DNA from 2 places in the Allorhizobium ampelinum S4 genome. Region 2 is predicted to be linked to the other one. Evidence: predicted binding sites of a transcription regulator. Region 2 holds the regulator's gene; the other holds the start of a gene.

The links. The regulator HrcA, encoded in region 2, represses chaperone genes, less so after heat shock. The targets are predictions, from matches to a motif close to GTTAGCACTCNCNNNNNGNGAGTGCTAAC.
Region 1: a site for HrcA is predicted at 1,727-1,755, ahead of groES (co-chaperone GroES). Genes of this name have one in related genera too.

The regions. Positions count from the first base shown of each region.
Region 1 is NC_011988.1:847,927-851,420, reverse strand. Features, by position in the region: gene groL (chaperonin GroEL) at 1-1,305, opposite strand, end outside; gene groES (co-chaperone GroES) at 1,373-1,669, opposite strand; gene chrA (chromate efflux transporter) at 1,853-3,184, shown strand; gene AVI_RS20870 (TIGR01459 family HAD-type hydrolase) at 3,291-3,494, shown strand, end outside.
Region 2 is NC_011989.1:341,865-345,358, forward strand. Features, by position in the region: gene AVI_RS01640 (VOC family protein) at 1-14, opposite strand, end outside; gene rph (ribonuclease PH) at 28-747, opposite strand; gene hrcA (heat-inducible transcriptional repressor HrcA) at 1,035-2,117, shown strand; gene grpE (nucleotide exchange factor GrpE) at 2,217-2,831, shown strand; gene ptsN (PTS IIA-like nitrogen regulatory protein PtsN) at 2,981-3,445, opposite strand.

The DNA.
Region 1 (3,494 bases), on a different replicon from region 2:
CTGGTCGTCGTTGACACCCTTCACGGTGATCTTGGTGGAAGAGCGCAGCAGAGCTGTACCGCCGCCAGGAACGATGCCTTCCTGAACAGCAGCGCGTGTTGCGTTCAGAGCGTCGTCGATGCGGTCCTTGCGTTCCTTAACTTCGATTTCCGTCGAGCCGCCAACGCGGATCACGGCAACGCCGCCAGCGAGCTTGGCCAGACGTTCCTGAAGCTTTTCGCGGTCGTAATCGGAAGAAGTTTCTTCGATCTGAGCCTTGATCTGGGCAACGCGGCCTTCGATGTCGGACTTCTGACCAGCGCCATCAACGATGGTGGTGTTTTCCTTGGTGATGGAGATCTTCTTGGCGCGGCCGAGCATGTCGAGGGTGACAGTTTCGAGCTTGATGCCGAGATCTTCGGAAATAACAGTACCACCGGTGAGGATAGCAATGTCTTCCAGCATAGCCTTGCGGCGATCGCCGAAGCCAGGAGCCTTGACAGCAGCAATCTTCAGGCCGCCACGCAGCTTGTTGACAACCAGCGTTGCAAGAGCTTCGCCTTCAACGTCTTCAGCAATGATGACGAGTGGCTTGCCGGTCTGCACAACAGCTTCCAGAACAGGCAGCATAGCCTGCAGGTTGGAGAGCTTCTTTTCGTGCAGCAGAACGTAGGCGTCTTCCAGGTCAGCAACCATCTTTTCAGGGTTGGTGACGAAGTAAGGCGACAGGTAGCCGCGGTCGAACTGCATGCCTTCAACGACTTCAAGTTCGGTTTCAGCGGTCTTGGCTTCTTCGACGGTGATAACACCTTCGTTGCCAACCTTCTGCATGGCTTCAGCAATGTCTTTACCAACCTGCGTGTCACCGTTTGCAGAGATCGTACCAACCTGAGCAACTTCTTCAGAAGTGGAGATCTTCTTGGCCTTGGCCTGAAGGTCCTTGACAACTTCAGCAACAGCCAGATCGATGCCGCGCTTCAGGTCCATTGGGTTCATGCCGGCAGCAACAGCCTTGTTGCCTTCGCGCACGATAGCCTGAGCCAGAACGGTAGCCGTCGTGGTGCCGTCGCCTGCGATGTCGTTGGTCTTGGAAGCAACTTCCCGAACCATCTGGGCGCCCATGTTTTCGAACTTGTCTTCCAGTTCGATTTCCTTGGCAACAGATACACCGTCCTTGGTGATGCGCGGAGCGCCGAAGGACTTGTCGATGATAACGTTACGACCCTTAGGGCCGAGTGTTACCTTTACAGCGTCAGCAAGGATATCAACGCCGTGCAGCATCTTTTCGCGCGCAGTGCGGCCAAACTTGATTTCTTTAGCAGCCATTTTCAAACTCCCGGGTATCTAACCCATTGGTGAATTGGTTAAAAGGAAGAAGGGGAATGCGGCTCAATCAGCCGATAACGCCCATGATGTCGGCTTCCTTCATGATCAGCAGGTCAACGCCGTCGAGCTTGACTTCGGTGCCAGACCACTTGCCGAACAGAACGCGGTCGCCAACTTTAACGTCCAGAGCAACCAGAGCGCCCTTGTCATCGCGTGTGCCTGGGCCAACAGCGATGATTTCGCCTTCAGCTGGCTTTTCCTTGGCGGTGTCAGGAATGATAATGCCGCCCTTGGTCTTTTCTTCGGACTCAACGCGCTTAACAACTACGCGGTCGTGCAGCGGACGGAAATTGGTGCTTGCCATTGTCTAATCCCTCGATCAAATGACATTCGCGGGCCGAAACGGCCCCGCATGGATATTGTTAGCACTCAGTCAGTTCGAGTGCTAGCGAGCCTGAGATAAGGACGGTTCCGGACTGAGTCAAGGATGCCGCTCAAAAAATATATGCCTGAATGGGACGACGCGCGCATGACGGAACGCTCTGACATGGCAAAAAGGCAAGACCATGTTCCGGTTGTGCCGCTTGGTGCGCTCTGCGCGGCATTCTGGTCTATCGGTCTTCTTGGATTCGGGGGCCCCACTGCCCAGATCGCCTTGATGCATAGGATTGTCGTTGATGAAAAACGATGGCTCTCCGAAGCGCGTTTTATGCATGCGTTGAATTATTGCATGCTGCTGCCTGGGCCAGAGGCCCAGCAACTGGCGACCTATATCGGCTGGCTGAATGCCGGTATTCGGGGCGGGCTGATTGCCGGTCTGCTGTTTGTGCTGCCAGGTCTTGCTGTGATGATCGGGCTTTCGGCGGCCTATGCGGTCTATCACGATATTGCCTGGGTTGCGGGCCTGTTTTTCGGGTTAAAGGCTGCGGTGCTGGCGATTGTCCTGCAAGCGCTGCTCCGGATCGGCGGGCGAGCGCTGAAATCGACCTTTCACCGGCTTGTCGCCGCCTTCGCCTTTCTGGCACTGTTTTGTCTGGCCTTGCCTTTTCCTGTTGTCGTCCTGCTGGCGGCTCTGGCCGGGCTGATCCGCGCCTCTGGGCAGCCCGTCTCGAAACCACAGCCTGCCATAGGAGAACTACCGCTAAACTGGAGGCATATCGCCCTATCGTTTCTGGGTTGGATTGGCCTCTGGCTGGCGCCGCTGGCCGTGCTGGCGCTGTTTGATGACGGCGGGAGGCTCACCGAGATTTTCCTGTTTTTCGCCCGCATGGCGCTGGTCACATTCGGTGGCGCCTATGCCGTGCTGGCCTATGTGGCGCAGGTGGCAGTGGAGCATTATCAATGGCTACGCCCCGGCGAGATGGTCGATGGGCTGGCGCTGGCCGAAACCACACCGGGACCCCTAGTTCTGGTCCTCTCCTTCGTCGGTTTCCTGGCGGCGTTTCGTGATGCCGATAGTGTAATGCCGTTGATCTCAGGCATGGCCGGGGCATTGCTGACGGCCTGGGCGACCTTTGTGCCAAGCTTCGTGTTCATCTTCGCCGGTGCGCCGTTGATCGAGCGTTTGCGCGGCAATAGGTTGGCGGATGGAGCGCTTTCGGCCATTACCGCTGCCGTGGTCGGGGTGATCGCTAATCTCGCCGTCTGGTTCGGGTTGCATGTGCTGTTTGTGAAAGTGGATCGAATTCCGTTCAGCAGCTTATGGCCGGGCGAGCGGGCTCCAGGCCTTTGGTGGCCGCATCTTGCTTCGCTCGATATCCCGTCGCTGTTTCTGTTTGCAGCCTCGGCGCTTCTGCTGATGCGGTTGAAGATCAGCATGGTAATTGTGCTGGGTCTGGCTGCTGTGGCTGGATTGCTGTGGAACCTTGACGCCGTGTGATCAGCGTCGGAACGGAGCTGAAAACCCTGATGTTCCGGCAAATCTCTTGCAATTGCGGCGCAGCTTTGCCATGTCAGGCCAGTTCTTTCAGCAGGCAATGGATTCCATGGCAAAACCTATCGATACGCTCAATGAAATCACCCAGGGTTATAATGTCATCCTGTCGGATGTCTGGGGCGTTTTGCATAATGGTATCGATGCCTTCCCGGCGGCGGCACAAGCCCTGTCGCAAGCCCGGGCCGATGGCGTTTCCGTCGTGCTCATTACCAATGCCTCACGGCCATCTGACCGCGTCAAGACAATGCTTGAT
Region 2 (3,494 bases):
ATGCTTGTGGCCATGATGATGCTCTCTTTATCCGGCAATCGCCTGTTTTTGCAGGTCCACCAATTCGGCAATGCCTGTCTGGGCAAGGCCGAGAAGGGTCAGGAATTCTTCCTGGCTGAACGGCTTGCCTTCGGCGGTGCCCTGGATCTCGACAATGCCGCCTGTGCCGGTCATGACGAAATTGGCATCGGTTTCGGCGGCAGAGTCCTCCAGATAGTCCAGGTCGATCACTGGCTGGGCGGCGAAAATACCGCAGGAAATCGCCGCGACATGGTCCTTCAGCACCCGGTCCACCTTGATGATATTGCGCGATTCCATCCATTTCAGGCAATCGTGCAAGGCAATCCATGCGCCGGTAATCGAGGCTGTGCGGGTGCCGCCATCGGCCTGGATCACGTCGCAATCAAGCGAGATCTGCCGTTCGCCCAGGGCTTCCAGATCGACCACGGCGCGCAGTGAACGGCCGATCAGCCGCTGGATTTCCTGGGTACGGCCGCTCTGCTTGCCGGAGGACGCTTCACGTTTTATCCGCTCGCCGGTGGCGCGCGGCAACATGCCGTATTCCGCCGTCACCCAGCCCTTGCCGGTGTTGCGCAGCCAGGGCGGGGTGCGGTCTTCAAGGCTTGCCGTGCACAGGACATGGGTATCGCCAAACTTGACGAGACAAGAGCCTTCGGCGTGTTTGGAAAAATTGCGCTCGAACGATATCTTGCGCATCTGGTCGGTTTTTCTGCCTGAAGGTCGCATTTCCGTCTCCTCGGTCGAGCAGTCACTGGCTGGCACACCAACCTCTGTCCGCTTATTTTCGTTTCAATGCCCGTCTGGGCCGTTCTGGGCAGATCTGGCCCGGAAATCTGTCCGGGGCATTTCCAGTCCTGCTTGGCGTCCTGGCTGCCTTCTACGAGTGGTTTGACGGTTTTGCAAAGGAAAAGCCGGTATGGTCCGCTCAAACCGGCGCTTCCTCACCAAAAGCCGTTGTGATTGGTCAATCAGCAGCTATATTAAGGATAGGTGCAGCAGCAAACATGAGCGAAATGGGGAAAAACCCAATTACCGCAGGCGATGTGTCAATGGCACTGGATGAGCGATCCAGGGAGATCTTTCGTCGAATCGTCGAGACCTATCTGGAATCCGGTGAACCGCTTGGATCGCGCAATCTGTCGCGTATTCTGCCGATGTCGCTGTCGCCCGCCTCAGTGCGCAATGTGATGAGCGACCTGGAAGAGCTGGGCCTGATCTACTCCCCCCATATCAGCGCCGGGCGCTTGCCGACTCAGACGGGGTTGAGGTTCTTCGTCGATGCTTTCATGCAGGTCGGTCGCTTGTCGGAGCAAGATCGCGGCTCGATAGAGCGGCAGATGCGCTCCTCGGAAGACCAGCCGATGGAAACGCTCTACAACGAAGCCAGTCGTATGCTGTCTGGCCTGTCACGTGGTGCGGGCCTGGTGGTGGCGGCGAAATCCGATCCGGTGCTGAAACACGTCGAATTCATCCGACTGGAGCCGACCAAGGCGCTGGCAGTGCTGGTCGGTGAGTTTAACCAGGTCGAAAACCGGATCATCGAACTCCCGGCGGGCATCACAGCCTCGCAATTGACCGAGGCGGCCAATTTCCTCAATGCGCATCTGTCCGGCCAGACGCTGCATGAAGTGCGCGGCCAACTGGTCCAGTTGAAGGATCAGGTGGCCAGCGAGCTGGATGTTCTCTCCCAGGATCTCGTGCAGCGTGGGCTGGCGGTCTGGTCCGGCGGCGAGGGCGACAAACCGACCCGGTTGATCGTGCGTGGCCGCGCCAATCTGCTGGAAGGTCTGGCCGGCGTCGAGGATGTGGACCGGCTGCGGCTGCTGTTTGATGATCTGGAGCGTAAGGAAAGCCTGATCGAGATTCTCAACCTGGCCGAAAGCGGGCCTGGTGTCAGAATTTTCATTGGTTCGGAGAACAAGCTGTTTTCGCTCTCCGGGTCGTCACTGATCGTCGCGCCCTACCGCGACGGCGACGACCGCATTGTCGGGGCCGTCGGCGTGATTGGTCCGACCCGCCTCAACTATTCCCGTATCGTGCCGATGGTGGATTATACCGCCCAGGTGATGGCCAAGATGACCCGCAGCGGCCACTGACCTTTACAACACCACATGAGATCATCACTCGACCCTTGATTTTTTGCCGCCGAACCCTGATATCGGGGCCGGACGAGAAACAGTATTTCGGAGAACGTCATGACCGACGAAACAGCTAAAAACGGACCTGACGCTGCCGCAGACGCGCAGATTGAACCCCAGGTACAGGAAGAGACCAATTCGACCGCTGAGGATGCCGGGCAGGATAATAACCCGACAGCTGCCCTGCAGGCTGAAAATGCGGAGTTGCGTGATCGCTTCCTGCGTCTGGCGGCTGAAATGGACAATCTGCGCCGCCGCACCGAGCGCGATGTCAAGGATGCCAAGTCCTATGCGGTAACCGCTTTTGCCCGTGACATGCTGGCCGTGTCCGACAATCTGCGCCGCGCCATCGACGCTGTGCCTGCTGAGGCCAAGGAAGAGGCGCAAGCCGGTCTGACGGCATTGATCGAAGGTGTCGAGATGACCGAGCGGGCGATGTTGTCAACGCTCGAGCGCCATGGTGTCCGCAAGATCGAGCCGGAAGGCCAGAAATTCGATCCGAATTTCCATCAGGCGATGTTCGAAATTCCCAATCCGCAAGTGCCCAACAATACGGTCGTGCAGGTTGTTCAGCCCGGCTACACGATTGGCGACCGGGTGCTGCGTCCGGCTATGGTTGGCGTTGCCAAGGGTGGCCCCAAGGCAGAGACGGCGCAAGCTGCCGATGCCTAAAGTTTGTCAGGGAAAACTGGTGCCCATTTTTCCCGAAAAGACAAACGAAAACAAAACAATCAAAGCCTGACCTTTTTTACTGGAAAAGAAAAAGCGCTGCGCAGTGATGCGCGGCGCTTTTTGCGTAATACCTACGTAAATAGAAACGGTCAGGCGGCGTTCGAGGCCTGGTCCTGGTTCAGGAAGGTATAGATGGCGGTGGCGCTGTCGCTGGCGCGCAGCTTGGCAACCAGGTCCTGATCGCGAAGCACGCGGGCGATGCGCGACAAGGCTTTCAAATGATCGGCACCGGCCCCTTCGGGTGCCAGCAGCAGGAAGACCAGATCGACGGGCTGCTCGTCCAGCGCTTCAAAATCGATTGGCGTTTCCAGGCGGGCGAAGACGCCTTGAATGGTGGAAATGCTCGTCAGCTTGCCATGGGGAATGGCAATGCCATTGCCGACACCGGTAGAACCGAGCTTTTCCCGCTGCAAAATAACGTCAAAGATTTCCCGTTCGGGAATACCGATCAGTTTTGAGGCTTTGGCAGCCAGTTCCTGGAGAAGTTGTTTTTTGGAATTGACCCTGAGGACGGGCAATATCGCATCTTGCTGTAGCAAATCTGCCAAGGCCATTTCGAAAAATCCTTATACCCGCCGACGCATGAAAAGGAAAGCGGTGGTC